Regions from separate parts of the Kineococcus esterisolvens genome, predicted to be linked through region 1. Evidence: riboswitches for the same ligand, from Rfam matches in the RefSeq annotation. Region 1 holds a riboswitch; the other holds the start of a gene.

Region 1 (3,570 bases):
GCGCGCAGCGGGGTTTCACCCGCTACGACGCGCTGCACCCGCAACCCTGACCGGACGGACCCGGACGGTGCGGCTCAGACGGTGCGGCCCGGACGGTGCGGCCCGGACGGTGCGGCTCAGACGGTGCGGACGACCTCCTCCACCGCCAGGCGGGGCCCGCGCGGCCGGAGACCCCGGGGGTCGGCCACGCCGATGTTCACGACGGCGACGACCGCGTGCTCGCCGTCGGGGAAGAACTCCCGCTCGATGGCCACTGCGTCGATGCCGGTCATCGGCCCGGCCGCCAGGCCCACCGCCCGCACCCCGAGGATGAGGTAACCCAGCTGCAGGGCGGTGTTGAACACCGCGGTCCGCTCGCGGAAGGCGTCGTCGGCGAAGAGCGCCCGCGCGTCCGGCACGTGCGGGAACAGCCGCGGCACCTCCTCGTCGAAGCGGCGGTCGGCGGCCACGACGACGCTCAGCGGCGCCGAGCGGGTCTTGTCCCCGTTGCTGCCGCTCATCATCGTCGCGAGCTTCTCCCGCGCCGCGGGGGAGCGGACCAGCAGCAGCCGCATGGGCTGCGTGTTCATGCTGGTCGGCGGGTACTTGACGAGGTCCACGATCGCGGCGACCTGCTCGTCGGTGACGGGCTCGTCCGTGAACCGGTTCGCGGTCCGGGCGCCGGTGAACAGCTGCTCCAGCGCGGCGGGGTCGAGGGCGGGACGGGGACCGGGGACGGCTGGCGTGCTCACGGGGCTCCTCACTGGACGTCTCGCCCGCCGCAACGGGTCCCGCCGGCGCCGTGTTCCCGGCCCGTCCCCGGCCCGCCGCCCCGTCGTCCCCGCCGCGCCGCCCGCCGGGTGGACCCGTGCGAGCAGGCGGCGCCATGGCGGATGATGGGGGCCGTGAGCGACCTCATCGACACCACCGAGATGTACCTCAAGACGGTCTTCGAGCTCGAGGAGGAGGGCATCGTCCCGATGCGCGCTCGCATCGCCGAGCGCCTGCACCACTCCGGCCCGACCGTCTCGCAGACGGTGGCGCGCATGGAGCGCGACGGGCTGCTGCACGTCGGCACGGACCGCCGCCTGGAGCTCACCGAGTCCGGTCGCGCCAAGGCGATGCGCGTCATGCGCAAGCACCGGCTGACGGAGCGGCTGCTCACCGACGTCATCGGCCTGGAGTGGTCGCTCGTGCACGAGGAGGCCTGCCGCTGGGAGCACGTCATCTCCGAGGAGGTCGAGAAGCGCCTGGTCGACATCCTCGACCACCCCCACTCCTCGCCCTACGGCAACCCGATCCCGGGCCTGGAGGAGCTGGGCGAGGTCGGTGCCGCCGAGGACTTCCGCGCGGGCGTGCAGCCCCTGACGGCGGCCGGCGCGGACGGCGCCCCCGTCGTGGTGCGCCGCCTGGGCGAGCCCCTCCAGACCGACGTGGCGCTGCTGGCCCGCTTCGCCGAGGCCGGCCTGCGCCCCGGTGCGGAGGTCGTCGTGACGACGTCCGCGGGCGGCTACGACGTCTCGGTGGGCGGTGCGGTGCTGGAGCTGAGCACGGCCGAGGCGTCGCACCTGTTCGTCGACGCGCGGGACTGACCCCCGGGGCTGGTCGCGGGGGCTGCTCGGGGGCTGCTCCGGGCCGGTGCGCGGGGCTGCCCGAGGGCGGGCCGGCGCGGTCCCGTCGTCATCGGTTCGTCACGCGACTGCCACGCGGGCGTCACCGGGCCGTGACATCCGGGGTCCGGAGGGGTTATGGTCCACCCGCTTCCGTGAAAGTTCACGCAGAAGCCCTCGCGCGGACGCCGAGCCCTGCCACCGCGTCGAGGTCCCACGCACACGTGTGGCAGGGACGGGGGAACCAATTTCCCGGGCGTGATCCGACGGCCAGCCGGGCCGGGGTGAGCGTCCTTGGGGTGAAGCCGGTGCGAACCGGCCGGGCGATACTCCCGCCCGAACCCGACAGCTCACCTCGCAGGCGTCGGAGAGGCCACCACCTTGACGACTCGCGTCCAGGCGCGCCACCGTGCCGCCGAACGTCCCCGCACGCCCCTGACCGGCCTGGGCGAGGCCATCGGCCGTCGCGCTGCCGACGCCGGCCGCGCCGGCGCGGTCGCCGCCGCCACCGGTGGACTGCTGGTCACCGTCGCGCTGCCGGCCGGTGCCGCCCCCGCGGCGGCTCCCGCAGCGGTCCCCGCCGCCGTCAGCACCGCCGTCAGCGCGGGTCTGGGCACCGCCGTGGACTCCGCCTTCGGCACCACCCCGGTCGGCGTGGTCTCCGCGCCCGCCGAGGCCGCCGCCATCACCACCCTCACCGCCTTCAGCGCCGTGCCGACCCCCGCGCCCCCGCCGCCGCCGGTCGTCGTGGAGCGCAGCACGCGCTCCGCCGTGGACGCGCCCGCGGTCGAGGCGTCGGTCGACCAGTCCGTCATCGACTCGGCCCTGGCCGTCCAGGCCGCCGCCGCGGCCCCGGCCCCGGCCCCGGCCCCCGTCGAGGCGGCCCCGGCGCCGGCCCCGGCGCCCGCCCCGTCGCTGGGCCAGCAGATCCTCGCCGTCGCCGACGACTACGTGGGCGTGCCCTACGTGTACGGCGGCACCACCCCGGCCGGCTTCGACTGCTCCGGCTACACCAGCTACGTCCTGCGCCAGCTCGGCATCTCGGTGCCGCGCACCGCCAACGCCCAGCTGGGCGCCAGCGCGCGCATCTCCCGCGCCGAGGCCGTCGCCGGCGACCTCGTCTTCTTCACCGACGGCGGCCGCGCGTACCACGTCGGCATCTACGCCGGCGACGGGATGATGTGGGACGCCCCCCGCAGCGGCAAGCCCGTCCAGCTGCGCTCCGTGTGGAGCGACTCCGCGGTCTTCGGCCGCGTCGCGGCCGTCGCCTGACGTCGCCCACCCCCAGACCGGGCCCGGCACCTCCTGCGAGGTGCCGGGCCCGATCCACGTCCGCCCCCGGCACGCCGGAGCCGGGGAGCCCGGGGAGCACCTCGCGAGGCCCCTCCAGTCCGCCCCGTCGCACGAACCTCGCGCCAAACGCGTGTCCCCCCGCCCCGTCCCGACGTACAGTGCGGTCACGACGACACCACACGAGCGGGAGGCGAGCGTGTCCGACCCCACGGCCGTGCAGCGCGCGCGCTCCTGCGCGCCCCGTCCCCAGTCGCCCCCGACGACAGTGGGGGTACCCGCGGTGCGCCGGTGCGCGCACGTGCGCCAGCACGTGCATCCCGCCGCGCACGTCGTCGCTCCCAGAGGCGCCGCCCCCACCGGGGTCGGCGCCTCTCGTCGTCCGTGGAGGTGGTTGTGCGAACCCTCGTGCTGAACGCCGGCTACGAACCGCTCGCGGTGGTGTCCTTCCGCCGTGCGCTCGTCCTCGTCCTGGCCGGGAAGGCCTCGGTCGTGCTGGCCGACGCCGAACCGGTCGTGGGCGCGACGGTGAGGCTGGAACGGCCCTCGGTGATCCTGCTGAGCCGCTACGTGCGGGTGCCGCGCGGCACCGTCGTTCCGGTCAGCCGGCGCGGGGTGCTGCGCCGCGACCACCAGCGCTGCGCCTACTGCCGGGGGCACGCCACCACCGTCGACCACGTGCTGCCGCGCA
Region 2 (3,570 bases), on a different contig from region 1:
GACGCTGCTGCCGGGCACCGTGGTGGACACCTACCTGACGCTGCGCCTGTCGCAGATGGACGCGCCGGCGCGGGTGGCGGAGTTCGCCCGCGTGGTGCGCAACCTGCCGGGGTGGATCGCCGCCGAGCGCCGCGACCGCGGCAGCTTCCTGCGCTCGCTGTTCCGCGGCTACGCCGGCGTGGACCTCGACGCGCTCGAGGCGCACGTGGACGACGTGTTCGCGCCGCGCTTCCTGCAGCAGGTGTCCTCGGACGCCCTGCGCCGCATCCAGGCGCACCGCGACGCCGGGCACCGCACCGTCCTCATGACCGGTGACGTGCGCCAGGTGACCCGCCCGCTGGCGGGGTTGTTCGACGAGGTCGTGTGCACCGGCCTGGAGGAGGAGACCGGTCCGGACGGGCACCGGCGCGCCACCGGGTTCCTGACCTCCCCGCCCGTGGTGGGCGAGGCGCGCGCGGCGTGGCTGCGCCGCTACGCCGAGGTGGTGGGGGCGGACCTGTCCGCCAGCTACGCCTACGCCGACTCCCACCCGGACCTGCCGCTGCTGCGCTCGGTGGGCAACCCCACGGCCGTCTCCCCCGACGTGTCGCTGTTCCGGGCCGCGCGCGCCGCCCGCTGGCCGGTGGCGGACTGGGCGGTCTCCTCCCCCGCCCGCCGGCTGCGGGTGCCGCAGCAGGTCCTGGCCGGCACGGACTGAGGTCACCGGGCGGCGCGGGCGGGGCGTGGGAGGATGACGTCGTGCGCCCGTCACGAACGCCGAACGCGCCCGGAGCCGTGCGCGAGGAGGTCACCGCATGATCGTCCTGATGGGTGAGGACGGCCTGGGCCGCCTGGCGCGGGCCTTCCCGACGGCCCGCCGCCGCGCGGCCGCCTCGGCCGCCTCGGGCGGCGCTCCGGGCGGGGGTGGTCCCCGCAAGGTGCACCGCAACGACTGGGTGCGCTCGCGGCCGGCGTCGGCCGTGCGCGCGGGCCTGCAGCGGGTCCTGCTGACGCCGCTGATGCGGGCGGAGCTGCGCATCGAGGTGCACGGCGTGGAGGTCCTCGACGGCATCGGCGGTCCCGCCGTGATTGTGGCGAACCACTCCTCGCACCTGGACACGCCGGTGCTGCTGGACGCGCTGGGGCCACGGCGGCGCCGGCGGGTGGCCGTCGCGGCCGCCGCGGACTACTTCTTCGACGTGTGGTGGCGCTCGGCCCCCTCCGGCCTGGTGATCGGCACGTTCCCGCTGGACCGGCGCGGCGGGCCGGGGGCGAACGCCTCCTCGAAGCTGCTGGCCGACGGCTGGAGCCTGGTGATCTTCCCGGAGGGCGGGCGCAGCTACACGGGCCAGATGCGCCCGTTCAAGAAGGGTGCGGCGTACCTGGCGCTGGAGGCGGGGGTGCCGGTGGTGCCGGTGGCGCTGCGCGGCACGTACGAGGCCATGCCGCCGCGGCAGAACTGGCCCTCCAAGGGGCGCCCGCGCATCAGCGTGACGTTCGGCGAGCCGCTGTACGGCCGGCCCGGGGAGCGCGCCGGTGACTTCACGCCGCGCGTCGAGGAGGCCGTGGCGAAGCTGCTCGCCAACAGCTGACCCGTCGGCGGGCCGAGGCCCCTCCTCGAGGGGTCGTGAGCGTGAGGTGCGTCACACGCAGACCCCCTGACCCGCGGGACGGTGGGCCGGCGGGGGACGCCCGGTCGACGCGCCGGTGTACGCGGAGCCTCCGTCTTGTTACGGTCGGCAGGTTCCCGAGTCCTTTCGGGGGCCCGTCGCGAGGACACGCCGAGTCCTGCCCGCCCCGCGCCGGAACAGTGATCAACGGGCAGGAGCGGGGGACCCATGGTTCCTCGGACGTCCGCCGCGCCCCGCGCGGTCGGGGGTCCTCGGGGTGAAGCCGCCCACGGGCGGCCGGGTCAACAACCTTCGACCCGAACCCGACAGCTCACCTCGCAGGCGTTGGAGGTCTCGATGCCCGCGTTGTCCTTCCGTCGTCCCCGCACGCCCGCCGGCCACCGCACCGAGCAGCAGCAGCGCTCGGGTGCCGTGCGCCGTGGTCTGCTCGCCGCAGCCGCCGCCGGTGCGGCCGGTGCCGCGATCCTCGCCCCCGCTCCCGGTGCCTCCGCGGCCCCGGTGTCGGAGTGGGACCGCCTCGCCCAGTGCGAGTCCAGCGGCAACTGGCACATCAACACCGGCAACGGCTACTACGGCGGGCTGCAGTTCAGCCCCAGCACGTGGACCGGCTTCGGCGGCGGGCAGTACGCCCCCCGCGCCGACCTGGCCAGCCGCGAGCAGCAGATCGTCGTCGCCGAGCGCGTCCTCGCCGGGCAGGGCTGGGGCGCCTGGCCCTCGTGCTCCCGCCGCCTGGGCCTGAGCGGTGCCGCGGACCCGGCCGGCGCGGAGCAGGCGCTGCTGAACCCCGCGCCCGCCCCGGCTCCCGCGCCCGCCCCGGCACCGGCCCCCGAGCCCGTCGCCGTCGCCGCCGCCCCGGCGCCCGCTCCGGCCGCGCGCACCTACACCGTGCAGCCCGGCGACACCCTGTACCGCATCGCGGTGAACAACGGCGTGGCCGGCGGCTACGCGAACCTGTGGAACGCCAACCGCGCGGTCATCGGCGACGACCCGGCCCGCATCGAGGTCGGCATGGTGCTGACCCTGCCCTGACGGGCCCGCACCTCCGCGGAACCCCCCGGCGCGCACCGCGCCGGGGGGTTCCGCGCGTCCGGGCGGGGCGGCAGGCTGGTGCGGTGGACACCCCGTGGGACCTGACCGTCGTGCACACCGCCGACCTGGGACCGCGGCGGTTGCGCGAGGTGCGGTTCCTGCTCGACGACGCCTTCGCCGGCGACGTCGACGACACCGACCTCGACCACGCCCTCGGCGGCCTGCACGTGCTGGCCCACCGCGACGGGCGCCTGGCCGGGCACGCCGCGCTGGTGCAGCGCCACCTCGTCGCCGGGGACCGCCCGTTGCGCGCGGGCTACGTGGAGGCGGTCGCGGTGGCTCCCGGCGAGCGCCGGCGCGGGCTCGGCGCGGCGCTGACGGGCGTCGTGGAGGACCTCGCCGGCCGGGCCCACGAGGCGACGTTCCTGGGCGCCTCCGACGAGGGCGCGCGGCTGTACCGCTCGCGCGGCTGGCGGGTGTGGAGCGGCCCGACGGGCGTGATGACCCCCGAGGGGGTGCGCGCCACGCCCGACGACGACGGCGGCGTCCACGTCCACGACCCCGCCGGCGCGCTGGACGTCACCGCCCGGCTGCTGTGCGACTGGCGCTGCGGCGACGTGTGGTGAGCGCCGGCGGGACGGGGTCAGGCGACGCCGAACGCCTCCTTGACGGGGTCGATCGCGAAGTAGAGGACGAACAGGGCGGCCGTGACCCACATCAGCGGGTGCACCTGGCGGGCCTTGCCGCGCGCGACCTTCAGCACGACGTGCGCCACGAAGCCCGCGCCGATGCCGGCGCTGATCGAGTAGGTGAACGGCATCAGCACGATCGTCAGGAACGCGGGCAGCGCGATCTCCACGTCGTCCCAGTCGATGCCCTTGACCTGCGTCATCATCAGGAACCCGACGACGACGAGGGCGGGCGTGGCGGC

What was found. A riboswitch is a leader RNA that binds a small molecule or an ion and turns the genes downstream of it on or off. The one in region 1 is predicted to bind cyclic di-AMP.
Region 2: linked by a shared signal. The riboswitch ahead of ACRYR8_RS05450 (transglycosylase family protein) and the one ahead of ACRYR8_RS10870 (C40 family peptidase) in region 1 are both predicted to bind cyclic di-AMP.

Annotation. Positions count from the first base shown of each region.
Region 1 covers NZ_JBJLRI010000028.1:21,680-25,249, forward strand. The annotation lists gene ACRYR8_RS10855 (MFS transporter) at 1-50, shown strand, start outside; gene ACRYR8_RS10860 (malonic semialdehyde reductase) at 117-731, opposite strand; gene ACRYR8_RS10865 (iron-dependent transcriptional repressor DtxR) at 885-1,571, shown strand; cyclic di-AMP (ydaO/yuaA leader) riboswitch at 1,826-1,947, shown strand; gene ACRYR8_RS10870 (C40 family peptidase) at 1,971-2,861, shown strand; gene ACRYR8_RS10875 (HNH endonuclease) at 3,276-3,570, shown strand, end outside.
Region 2 covers NZ_JBJLRI010000009.1:66,650-70,219, forward strand. The annotation lists gene ACRYR8_RS05440 (SDR family oxidoreductase) at 1-697, shown strand, start outside; gene ACRYR8_RS05445 (lysophospholipid acyltransferase family protein) at 795-1,571, shown strand; cyclic di-AMP (ydaO/yuaA leader) riboswitch at 1,749-1,949, shown strand; gene ACRYR8_RS05450 (transglycosylase family protein) at 1,947-2,639, shown strand; gene ACRYR8_RS05455 (GNAT family N-acetyltransferase) at 2,723-3,265, shown strand; gene ACRYR8_RS05460 (NCS2 family permease) at 3,283-3,570, opposite strand, start outside.